Anatilimnocola aggregata: one gene and its partner. The protein of the gene in region 1 interacts with the protein of each later gene in a pairwise test. Links are inferred from orthologs where the notes say so. Each region holds a gene or a part of one and is shown on either strand. Other genes may lie near its edges.

Region 1 (6,043 bases):
CGATTGAACTCGGGGAGTTCGTCCAAAAAGAGTACGCCGTTGTGTGCCTGGCTGATTTCGCCCGGTGCCGGTGGGTTGCCGCCGCCAACAAGTCCGGCCTCGCTGATGGTGTGATGCGGCGAACGAAATGGCCGCCGGGCGAGCAGCGGCTGACCCGGCGTGAGCTTACCGAGTGAGCTATAGATGCGAGTGGTTTCGATCGATTCGCTGGCGGTGAGTGAGGGTAGAATTGTCGGCACGCGCTTGGCGAGCATCGTTTTGCCCGATCCGGGCGGGCCGATCATCAATAGATTATGAGATCCGGCAGCAGCCACCACGACGGCCCGCTTGGCCATTTCCTGGCCACGGACATCGGCAAAGTCATCATCGTAGCGGCCCAATTCGTCGAACAGTTCTCCCACGCGCGATGGGACCGGAGCGATATCGACGACGCCACTTAAGTAACCGACGGCTTGCGTCAAACTGGTGACGGGGATGACTTCGATCTGTTCCACAACGGCCGCTTCGGCCGCGTTCTCGGCGGGCAAGATCAAGCCGCGCAGCCCCCGCTGTTTGGCAGTGGCCATTGCCATGGAGAGCGCGCCCTTCACTGGGCGAGTGGTGCCTTCGAGCGACAACTCGCCCACGACGGCATATTGCTCTAGCAGTTCCGATTGCAGCTGTCCGCTGCCGGCAAGAATGCCGAGCGTGATGGGGAGGTCGAACGAGGCAGCCGACTTTGCGAGCTCGGCGGGGGCCAAATTGATCACGACGCGATCGTTGGGCCGCAGGAAGCCGCTGTTGGCAATGGCGCGGTCAATGCGATGCTGACTTTCTTTGACGGCCGCTTCAGGCAGTCCGACCAGAATCGTCTTCGGCAGCGCACCGGGCGATACGTCGACTTCTACTTCGACCGGGACCGCATCGATGCCGAGGAGCGAGAAGGTTTGCAGCTTTGCGAGCATGGCAGGTTCGCAAGTGGTGAAAGTCAAGTGCGGCGTGCGACCGGTAAAGCGAACCCGTGTGAACGACTTACGTGCGCGTGGCAAACTGCTCGACATATTCGAGCACCCAGGCATCGATCAGCGTGCGAAATTTATCGATGTCGACTTCTTCCAACCGTTCGAAGTAGTTGCGATTGAAGACCTCGCGGTTGCGAATTGTCCCTTTCGCGGCCAGATCGAGTACGTGCAGGCTTGAGTAAGGACGGACGGTCACTTCCAGCCGGCTATAGGTGCTGGAGCGGCTGACGCCGGTTTGAAAATCGTCTCGAAAGCAAGCACCACCCCAACCGCGATCGCCGAACATCGTTTCGTAGTTGAAGCCGGGGAAGAAATTTGGCAGGCGGCGAACGCAGTCTTCGATGTAATCGGAAAGTGCCAGCCGATGTTGCGAGTGCAAACGACGGAATTCTTCCTCCGTCATCTGCTTGGCTTTAGCTTCGCGCGCGGTATCTTCCCCGCGGCGTTGGCCCCGTTCAATTGCCTGGCGTAAGCGGTCGTCGAAAGTCATGGTGATATTGTGGCGGTGAGCCGCGGTGGAGGCTAGTGGCGCTGAGCGAAGTTTGCAGAAGGAAGCTGTGGGAATGATAAGCAAAAACCGGCGAGACATTTTGCGCGGCAGCCAATATGGATGGATTCTCCCGGTTGTGACAATTGCCGGTTGTGGGCCTAGAACAGACCGATCCGGGACGGATGACTGCCGGCTCTGGCTCTAGCCTGCCAGCCAGAAGGAGAGGTACATTAACCGTGGGTGCCTCTGGCCTTACGGCTGGGCGCAATCCTGCCCTGGATGGTGGGGGGCGGTTTCCCTGCCCTGTTGCTGCGGACAGCAGAAGCTACACTAGAGGGCTTCCCTTTATGCCTATGGAGACATCTTCGGTGCAGATCAACATCTCGGCACGTCATGGCCACCTGAGTACTGGCACCCAGGAGAAGATTTCGGATAAGGTTGAATCCATCCGCCGACTCTTCGACCGCATCACGGCGATTCAAGTCGTGGTCGATCTGGAGCATCGGGACGAGCCTAGCGTCGAAATCAAAATCCTCGCCGAGCATCACGATGAGTTCGTGGCTACCGTGAAGGCCGAAAATGTGCTGACCGCACTCGATGGAGTGATCGACAAGGTCGAAGCTCAGGTGCGCAAGTTCAAAGAACGACTGAAGGATCACAAGGCCACGGGTCACAAGCACCTGGAAGCTCCGTTGCCCGAAATCGCTGAAGATGAGGCCGAATAGGCCTAGGACCAAAAGCGAACGTAGAACAAACAAATAATTGCCCCTTGGAATACCTGCTCTGTGGACTAAGACCACCGCACTCGCTGGCGTGGCTGGACCCCATCCTTGCAAGGAAACTGGTTATGAAGTTCAGTGATTTTGTTCAGACCGATGCGATCAAAGCGAGCGTAACGGCCACCGCCAAACCCGACGTAATTCGCGAACTGGTCGAGTCGCTCGCTGCGGCAGGCGCGATCAAGGCCGGCGATCAAGAAGGCATCATCGCAGCGATTCTTAAGCGCGAAGAGCTCGGCAGCACCGGGATTGGCCGCGGCGTCGCCGTTCCTCACACCAAGCACCCCAGTGTCGAAAAGCTGGTGGGTACCGTCGGCGTGAGCCACGAAGGTGTCGACTTCAATAGCTTGGATGGCGACAAGGTCCACCTGTTCTTTCTGCTCGTCTCTCCCCCCGATCGCCCCGGCGACCATTTGCGAGCACTCGAGAACATCTCGCGCCAGTTGCGCGACGACACCTTCTGTCGGTTCCTCAAGCAGGCCCAGTCGGTGCAAGACATTCGTCAACTGCTGGACGAAGCCGATCACAATCAGTTCTCCACCTAAGGCATTTGCGGCCGAAGCTGGTTTTCGCTGGCGATTGTGGCGGGCTCGCCAGCTGCAGTTATTGGCGGCGGGTGAATGGATGTTCGCCCCGTGTGTTGATTCTCGTTAGCGGCAGGTCTTATCTCTTCGTTGTTTCGTGCCTGCCCCGTTCGTGGTTTGAGTTGGTTCCTTTTCCCCAGTTCGGCGTCGTGCGCTATGTCTGAAACGTCTGCCCAGCGAACGGTGGTTGTCGCAAATACGCAGGGCTTTCACGCCCGGCCAGCGCATCTGTTCGTTAAGTTGGCAATGTCCTACAAGTGCAAAGTGCAGATTCGCAAGGGGAACCAGGTCATCGACGGCAAGAGCATTCTCGATCTGCTCACCCTCGGTGCCGGCAACGGCACACAGTTGCAATTGCAGGCCACTGGAGCCGATGCCGAAGAAGCTGTCGAAGCCTTGGCGCAACTGGTCGAAGGTGGCTTTGGCGAGTTAAACGAAAATGGCCATGAGCCAGCCGCCAACTAGTTTTGTCGGCAAGCGTACCGAGCTGCACTGCGACAATTTGTCGAGACTTCCTGGCACTTTGACGTAATCGGCAGAAGTGTCCGTCGATTGATTTTTTCAGGTCCTGGACGACCACTTCTGGGCGTCGTCCCCAATCTTGCCCTACCGCAGAAACCTACGGTCTGAAGTCGGGACAACTCGGTCCCGTGTCTCGTTTGTTTTGTGGAGGGATTGAAATGAAACTGAAAGCAACGCTTCGACGGGGAGCAACTGCAGTGCAAGTTGCCGTGGTACTCGGCGCGGTCACCCTGGTAGTGATCGGCAGCATTAGCCAACTCGGTTCGGCCAGCAAATCGCAGATGACGCAAGTCGCGTCGAACGTCGGCAATCCGAGCAGTCTGGTGGGCAGCTTCGGCAGTGCCAGCGGCTCATCGTCGGGCAGCAGCGGTTCGGGCGACTCGAGCGGTTCGTCCGGCAGCTCATCGTCGGGGGGCAGTTCGTCCGGCGAATCCACCGATTCCGGCAGTTCGGGTGGCAGTTCCGGCGGTAGTTCGGTTTGTCCGTAGGTTTGGGAAACGCCTGCCAATGCAAACCGCATCTCCACCTTTGCGATCATCGCCTGCCACGATGACGCAAACGAATGTAGACAGCGACTCTCAACGCCTCCGCGCACTTGGGCTGGCAGCGATTGCGTTCTTTCTAATCCATGCGCTCTATCAACAGCTGCATGGTCGACTCGAAAACCTGCTCTGGGCCTGTCACCTGGCCGATCTGGCAGTTGGCCTTGGTCTGGTGCTTGCTTCGCGAGCCATCACGGCGACGGGGCTCGTCATGCTCGGCTTTGGCGTGCCGATGTGGCTCGTCGGCCTCGCGACCGGCGGCGAGTTCTACCCGACATCGATCCTGACTCACCTGGGCGGAACTACAGTGGGCATCCTGGGCTTGAGACGGCTGGGGGGATTGCAGGGCGATTGGTGGAAGGCCTACCTCGCGATTCTGCTGCTGATTGTTCTTTCGCGCTGTCTCACACCGGCGGCGATGAACGTGAACTTTGCGTTTCGCACTTGGGGTTTCGCGCGTGAATGGATTCCCTCGCTGGAGATTCATCTTCTCAGCTTGCTGGCAGTTTGGGCAGCCGGGCTATTTGCAGCCGAAAGCGTGCTGCGTTTGCTGGTCAGACACAACCGGCAGCTTGCTAATTGCGCTTAGTGCCGGAAGACGAACTCTTTGCTATTCAGCAAAGCCCAGGCAAGATCTTGCAGTCCGTTGAGGCGTTTCTCGTGCTGAGTAAGAAGTTCCATGGCGGCTTCGAGTTCGGCCGACGTAGGCTGCCGCAGGAGTGCGACGAAGTACAACTCGGCCACGACTTGCTCGTTGCTACGATCGGAAGCCGCGAGCTTGGCCAGGCGGTTTTCGTCTTGGGAGAGTAGCGCATCGAGTCCCGCATCGCCCAGCAGTACGAACGCCTGCTTGAGCGTGGTTTCGCCCGAGCGTTCGCATTCGCAAGCGAGCAGCCGGTCTGGCTTGCCGAAGGTCTTGAGAAAACGGTCGGCCGTGGTTGGCGGCTTCTCGCGCGAACGCACTCGCTCAACACCGCGAATTTGACCCGCGCGAGTTCCCAGGGGATAGCCCGCGTACTCAATGGGCATGTCTAGCACCTGGCACCAGGCATCGAGCAGCTTTTCGGCCGATAGTCGCTGCGGTACCGTGCGCGAGAAGTTTCGTACGTCCTGCCCGTTGCTCAAATTGGGCGAACTGGCCAGCTGATAAATCTGGCTGCTCATGATCTGCCGAATCAAGGAGCGAAGATCGTAGTCGGCCGCGATCAGGTCGCTCGCCAACTGATCGAGCAGTTGAGGGTGAACGGCGGGGTTAGTGGCCCGGAAATCGTCGATCGGTTCCACCAGACCGCGACCGAGCAAGTGATACCACACCAGATTGGCCTGATTCTCAGCAAATCGCTTGTTGTCTGCCGATGTCAGCCATTCGCCCAAGGCATCGAGCCGTTCGCTCTTCGTGTCGACAGGTTTCTTTGCGCCTAGTAGTTGCGGCCGTGCGTCTTTGCCGGTGCGAGCATTTTTCACTTCCCCTTCACTCTTAATTTTGACGATCTGCTGGCCAATGAATTCGTTCTTGTCGAATTTGTCCTTGCGCTTGTTATCGGGAATTTCATAGTCGATCCGCGCGAAGACGCCGGCCCAGTTGTAGTAGTCGTCCTGAGTCCAGGTGTCGTACGGATGATTGTGGCAGCGGGCACATTGCAGTCGCACGCCGAGAAACAACCTCGCGGTGGTCTCGCCGCGGACAAACGGATCTCGCATCGCCCGGTAATAGTTAGCGGGCGGATTCTCGTACGTGCCACCGTCGGCGGTCACCAGTTCCTGCACCAAGTCACTCAGGGGCAGGCCGTGCGCAAACGACTTGCGGAGCCACTCGTAAAACAGATCGACTCCCTTGATATCGAGCACTTTTTCTTCGTTGCGCAACAAGTCGGACCACTTGAGCGCCCATTGCTCGGCAAATTCGGGCCGCGTTAGCAACCGGTCAATCAACTGCTCGCGCTTGTCGGGGGACTGATCGGCGAGAAATACCTGACCCTCTGCTGGGGTTGGCAAAATGCCGAGCAAATCGAGATATGCACGGCGCAAATACGTTGCGTCATCGCAGGGTTGCGACGGTGCAAGTTGCAGCGTCTTGAGTCGGGCGAAGACATGCTCGTCGATGCGGTTTTCTGGCAACGGAGCT
Region 2 (5,624 bases), 5.0 Mb from region 1 along the record:
ACCGCAGCTCGGTCACCGGCGGGACGCGAGTCGTTTCCGATCAACTGATCATCCGCGTCACCACCATGCCCGGCGAGAGTTTCATCGACCGGATGATTGCCATGGTGGAAGGAGCCAAGCGGCAAAAGACGCCGAATGAAATTGCTCTGGCGATTCTGCTGGCGGGGTTCACGATCATCTTCCTGCTGGTCGTAGCCACACTGTTGCCGTTCTCGATGTATAGCGTCGAAGTCGCGAAACTGGGAACGCCCATCTCGATCACCAAGCTCGTCGCCTTGCTCGTCTGTTTGATTCCCACGACCATCGGCGCGCTCCTCTCAGCGATCGGCATCGCGGGAATGAATCGCCTCAGCCAAGCAAATGTCATCGCGATGTCCGGCCGTGCGGTGGAAGCCGCGGGAGACATTGATGTCTTGCTGCTCGACAAGACCGGCACGATCACGCTCGGCAATCGCCAAGCGACGGCATTCCTGCCCGCCGATGGCGTCACTCCAGCGGAACTGGCCGATGCCGCGCAGCTATCGTCCCTGGCCGATGAAACGCCGGAAGGGCGGAGCATCGTCGTGCTGGCGAAGCGCGACTTCGGTCTGCGCGGCCGCGAGCTCGACAAGCTGCATGCGACGTTCATTCCGTTCTCGGCCAGCACGCGGATGAGCGGAGTCGATTTCGCCGGCAAAGAGATTCGCAAGGGTTCAGCGGATGCTATTGCCAAGTACATGCAACAGTATGGGGGCGAGTTTCCCAAGTCATTGCGGACACAGGTCGAGCAGATCTCCCACAGCGGTGGCACTCCGCTCGTGGTCGCGGAGAAGAACCGCGCTCTGGGAGTCATTCAACTCAAGGACATCGTGAAGGGTGGCATCCGCGAACGCTTCGCCGAGCTGCGACAGATGGGTATCAGAACGGTGATGATCACTGGCGACAATCCGCTGACCGCCGCCAGCATCGCGGCCGAAGCGGGCGTGGATGACTTTCTCGCAGAAGCGACTCCGGAAGCGAAGCTGAAACTGATTCGCGAGTATCAACAGGGGGGCCGCCTGGTGGCGATGACCGGCGACGGCACCAACGACGCGCCAGCGCTCGCGCAGGCCGACGTCGCCGTGGCCATGAACTCCGGCACCCAAGCCGCAAAAGAAGCAGGGAACATGGTCGATCTCGACTCGAATCCCACCAAGCTGATCGAGATCGTCAACATCGGCAAGCAACTGCTGATGACCCGCGGTGCGCTGACGACCTTCAGCATCGCCAACGATGTCGCCAAGTACTTCGCGATCATACCGGCCGCGTTTGCTTCGACCTACCCAGCCCTAAAACGGCTCGATGTCATGCAGCTCCATTCCGCGAACAGCGCAATCCTGTCCGCCGTCATTTTCAACGCCCTGGTGATCATCGCACTGATTCCACTCGCGCTACGCGGGGTGAAATACCGCCCCGTCGGTGCTGCCCAAATCCTGCGCGACAATCTGCTGATCTACGGACTGGGTGGCCTGGTCGTGCCGTTCATTTTCATCAAGCTGATCGACCTGCTGCTGGTCATCAGCGGTCTGGCGTAAATAAGAAAGGACTTTCCCATGCAAATTCTAAAACAAACCTGGTCAGCGATCGCCATGCTGCTGTTGCTAACCGTGCTGACTGGCATCCTCTATCCAGTGGCCGTCACCGGAATCGCTGCGTTGTTCTTTCCGCATCAGTCGAATGGTAGCCTGATTGTGAAACACGGCAAAATACAAGGCTCCGAGCTATTGGGGCAGCAGTTCAGCGAGCCGCAGTATTTTTGGGGCAGGCTGTCGGCAACTGGGCCGTTTCCGTATAACTCGGCATCGTCGAGCGGTTCTAATCTGGGACCGCTGAACCCGGCCGTGCAAAGCGCCGCGGCAGCTCGCGCCGCGGAACTGCGCAAGTATGATCCGGGAATTAAAGAAATTCCCGTCGATTTGCTCACCTCGTCCGGCAGCGGCCTCGATCCGCATATCAGTCCCGTAGCGGCTGCGGTGCAAGTGAGGCGTGTAGCCCAGGAGCGAAGCCTTTCGATTGAGAAGGTGCAGGAACTCGTAGCAAAGCACAGCGCAGCGAGGCAACTGGACATTCTGGGCGAGCCTCGCGTGAATGTGCTGCTGCTCAATCGTGAGCTCGACGGCCTGCACGCGAAATAGCTCGCGCGAGTATAATAAACGCAATTACCCCTTTGAGATGCACTTCGATGACTGACGCGCGGCCTGATCCTGATATGTTGCTCAGCCGCGTCGAGTCGGAGTTGGCTAAGGAACATCGTGGTCAACTCCGCATCTTCTTTGGCTACGCAGCCGGCGTAGGAAAGACCTATGCCATGCTGCAAGCAGCGCAGCGCCGCAAAGCAGCCGGCGTCGATGTGGTGGTCGGTTATGTCGAACCACATGGCCGCAAAGAAACGGAGTTGTTGCTCGCAGGCCTCGAAGCCTTGCCCTTTCGCGAGGTTCCGTATCGCGATTTGAAACTGCGCGAGTTCGATCTCGATGCAGCGCTCGTGCGCAAGCCGCAATTGATCCTGGTTGATGAACTGGCTCACACCAATGCCGAGGGTCTGCGGCATGCCAAGCGTTGGCAGGATGTCGAAGAGTTACTGGCCGCAGACATTGATGTCTACACCACGGTCAACGTGCAGCACATCGAGAGTTTGAACGATGTGATTGCCCAGATCACGGGCATCGAAGTCCATGAGACGGTGCCGGACGATGTATTCGACCGCGCTGACGAGATCGAGCTAATCGACATCACGCCTGAGCAACTGGTCGAGCGACTGCGGGCCGGCAAGGTTTATTTACCCGAGCAGGCACAGCGGGCGATTCAAAGTTTTTTTCAGCGTGCCAATCTGGTGGCCCTCCGCGAAATTTCCTTGCGCCGGTCGGCCGATCGCGTCGGTGCCGATGTGCAAACCGAACGTAACATCCGCGGTGAGCGAAAGACCTGGCCCACCACCGACAGGTTGCTCGTCTGTGTCAGTCCCAGTCCGCAATCTGCCAAGCTCATTCGCACTGCCCGGCGAATGGCCAGCGCACTCCATGCCGACTGGATCGCGGTCCATGTGGAAACCGCGCAAGATTTGCCAACGAAAGCTCAACATCAACTAGTCAACAATTTGCGACTTGCCGAGCAACTCGGCGCAGAAACCGTCACGCTGACGGGCAACAATGCAGCGGATGAAATTGTCACTTACGCGCGCGATCGCAATGTGACCAAAATCATCGCCGGCAAAACCGATTTCCCCCGTTGGCATTCTTTCCTGTTTGGTTCGTTCTTGGACTCATTGCTGCGCCTGAGCGGCGACATTGACGTGTATGTCATCCGCGGCATGGGCGAAGCTCCTACGGTCAAAGCACCTCCACCTACGCGGTCGTTCAACTGGCAACCGTATGGCTGGGCGACTTTGATCGTCGCGATCTGCACTGCCCTGGGCGCGGGCATGTACTGGCTGCAATTCGCCGAGGCCAACATTGCGATGATTCTGTTGCTGGGAGTGGTCCTCTCGGCAGCCTGGTTCGGTCGTTGGCCAGGCATCTATGCTTCGGTCGTGAGCGTGCTCGTCTTCGATTTCTGCTTTGTTCCGCCGCGGTGGACGTTTGCGGTTTCGGATGCGCAGTATTTGATCACGTTTTCGGTGATGCTCGGCATTTCTGTGGGGATCAGTGCGCTAACGGCGCAGATTCGAGGGCAGGTCCTCACAGCCCGTCAACAGCAGCGACGCGCGGAGACGTTGTATCGACTCAGCAAACAACTGGCTGCGGTTTCAGGCAGTGACTTCCTCGTGACTCTCGCGGCAGCGCAAGTTGGCGAACTGTTTCATGGTGAAGTGGCGGTGTATCTGCACGATCAACACCGGGAACTGCAACTGCGCGTGGGGCAGAACACCGAGCTGGCGAGACATGCCAACAGCTTGGGTGTGGCTCAGTGGGTCGTTGCCAATGATCAGCCGGCAGGGGCAGGCACGGAAACTTTGCCACAGACGGGTGGGATATTTGTTCCGCTCATTGGCACACAGTCGACGCTCGGTGTCCTGGCCGTGCGGCCCCAGGATCAAGACCTGCTGCAACTGCCGGGGCAGCGTCAAATGCTGGAAGCCTGCGCGGGACAGCTCGCGCTCGCCTTGGAGCGAGATCAATTGTCACTTGAAGCCAGTCAGGTTTTGCTGCAGGCAGAAACCGAGCGGCTGCGTAGCTCACTGCTTAGCAGCGTGTCGCATGATCTTCGCACTCCTTTATCTTGCATCGCCGGCGCCAGCAGCACCTTGCTGCAATCGACCTCTCCGACCGAGCATTCGAGGCGGGAACTGCTGCAATCCATTTACGATGAGTCGCATCGCATGAGCAGGTTGGTGGATAATCTGCTGGAAATGACCAAGATCGAAGCTGCCGGCCTGCAGGTTCACCGCCAGTGGGAGGTCGTCGAGGAGATCATTGGCGCCGCGTTGCATCGGCTTGATTCGGCGCTGGCGGCTCGCACGATCACCACGAGCGTTCCCCCCGAACTGCCGATGATCGAGATGGATGGCCTGCTAATCGAGCAAGTGCTCGTGAACCTGCTCGATAATGCGATCAAATACACGCCGCCGGACTCGCCGCTTGAAATCAACGTTTCTCACTCGGCGGGCTGGCTGAGCATCTCCGTTGCTGATCACGGTGTCGGAATTGCGGCGGGAGACGAACGACTCATCTTCGAAAAGTTCTACCGCGCCGGCTCGCCTGACTCACGCGCTCAGCAGCGCGGTTCCGGTCTGGGCCTCGCGATTTGCAAAGCCATCGTGGAAACCCACGGCGGCGAGATTCATGCGCATAATCGCCCGGGTGGCGGCGCCTGCTTCACGTTCACCTTGCCAGCCAGTAAAGAACCGCCCACGGCATCCGAATCAAAATCGCCACAGGCGGCAGGCCTCGTATGACCCACGAAGCTCCACTCATCCTCATCATCGAAGACGAAGCGCCGATTCGCCGCTTCCTGCGGGCCTCCCTCTCGGAGCAAGGCTACCGGTTCAATGAAGCCGAATCGGCTCAGGACGGCCTGCGTTTGGCAGCGTCGCAACCGCCGGATTTGATCGTACTCGATCTGGGCTTGCCCGATCAGAATGGCTTGGAGGTGTTGCGGCAGATTCGCGACTGGTCCTCGGTCCCCATCATCATCGTCTCCGCGCGCGGCCAGGAGCACGACAAAGTAACGGCCCTGGACTTGGGAGCGAATGACTATCTGACCAAGCCCTTCGGGGTCGGCGAACTGTTTGCGCGCATTCGGGTCGCACTGCGTCTGGCTTGCAAAATGCCCGCCGAGCCGGTCTTCGCCACCGGCGAGCTGAAAGTTGACTTGACCGCGCGACGAGTCTGGGTGCAGGGCCAGGAAGTTCACCTCACACCAACGGAATATCGTCTGCTAACGACGTTGATCCGCGACGCTGGCAAGGTCTTGACGCAATCCTATTTGCTCAAGGAAGTCTGGGGCCCCGGCCATGCCCAAGAAGGCCATTACTTGCGCGTCGCCATGGCAAAATTGCGATCCAAAATCGAATCCGAACCTGCCCGCCCCCGAATCATCATCACCGAAGTTGGCGTCGGCTACCGATTGAATGTGACCGACTCCAACTAGCGTAGGACACATCGTCC

Evidence for each region. Proteins that work in one complex are often made in the same cells at the same time.
Region 2: the proteins of ETAA8_RS27460 (region 1) and ETAA8_RS08715 interact in binary tests that used the Escherichia coli proteins (3 or more experiments, as listed by UniProt). The link is inferred for Anatilimnocola aggregata from one-to-one orthologs.

The regions. Positions count from the first base shown.
Region 1 is NZ_CP036274.1:7,262,916-7,268,958, reverse strand. Bases 1,330-4,076 are described here. They hold ETAA8_RS27460 (PTS sugar transporter subunit IIA), read left to right. Parts: upstream 1,330-2,338; coding sequence 2,339-2,815; downstream 2,816-4,076. Other genes in these bases: ETAA8_RS27445 (hypothetical protein), read left to right, coding at 3,884-4,076; ETAA8_RS27450 (Flp family type IVb pilin), read left to right, coding at 3,535-3,864; ETAA8_RS27455 (HPr family phosphocarrier protein), read left to right, coding at 3,011-3,319; hpf (ribosome hibernation-promoting factor, HPF/YfiA family), read left to right, coding at 1,839-2,216; ETAA8_RS27470 (hypothetical protein), read right to left, coding at 1,330-1,491. In the rest of the region: ETAA8_RS27475 (YifB family Mg chelatase-like AAA ATPase), read right to left, coding at 1-1,040; more of ETAA8_RS27470, read right to left, coding at 1,012-1,329; more of ETAA8_RS27445, read left to right, coding at 4,077-4,507; ETAA8_RS27440 (DUF1549 and DUF1553 domain-containing protein), read right to left, coding at 4,504-6,043. UniProt on the Escherichia coli protein: Seems to have a role in regulating nitrogen assimilation.
Region 2 is NZ_CP036274.1:2,273,684-2,279,307, reverse strand. What follows is about bases 1,869-5,112. They hold ETAA8_RS08715 (sensor histidine kinase), read left to right. Parts: upstream 1,869-2,200; coding sequence 2,201-4,912; downstream 4,913-5,112. Other genes in these bases: ETAA8_RS08710 (response regulator), read left to right, coding at 4,909-5,112; kdpC (potassium-transporting ATPase subunit KdpC), read left to right, coding at 1,869-2,153. Outside these bases: potassium-transporting ATPase subunit KdpB, read left to right, coding at 1-1,553; more of kdpC, read left to right, coding at 1,572-1,868; more of ETAA8_RS08710, read left to right, coding at 5,113-5,607. UniProt on the Escherichia coli protein: Member of the two-component regulatory system KdpD/KdpE involved in the regulation of the kdp operon. KdpD may function as a membrane-associated protein kinase that phosphorylates KdpE in response to environmental signals.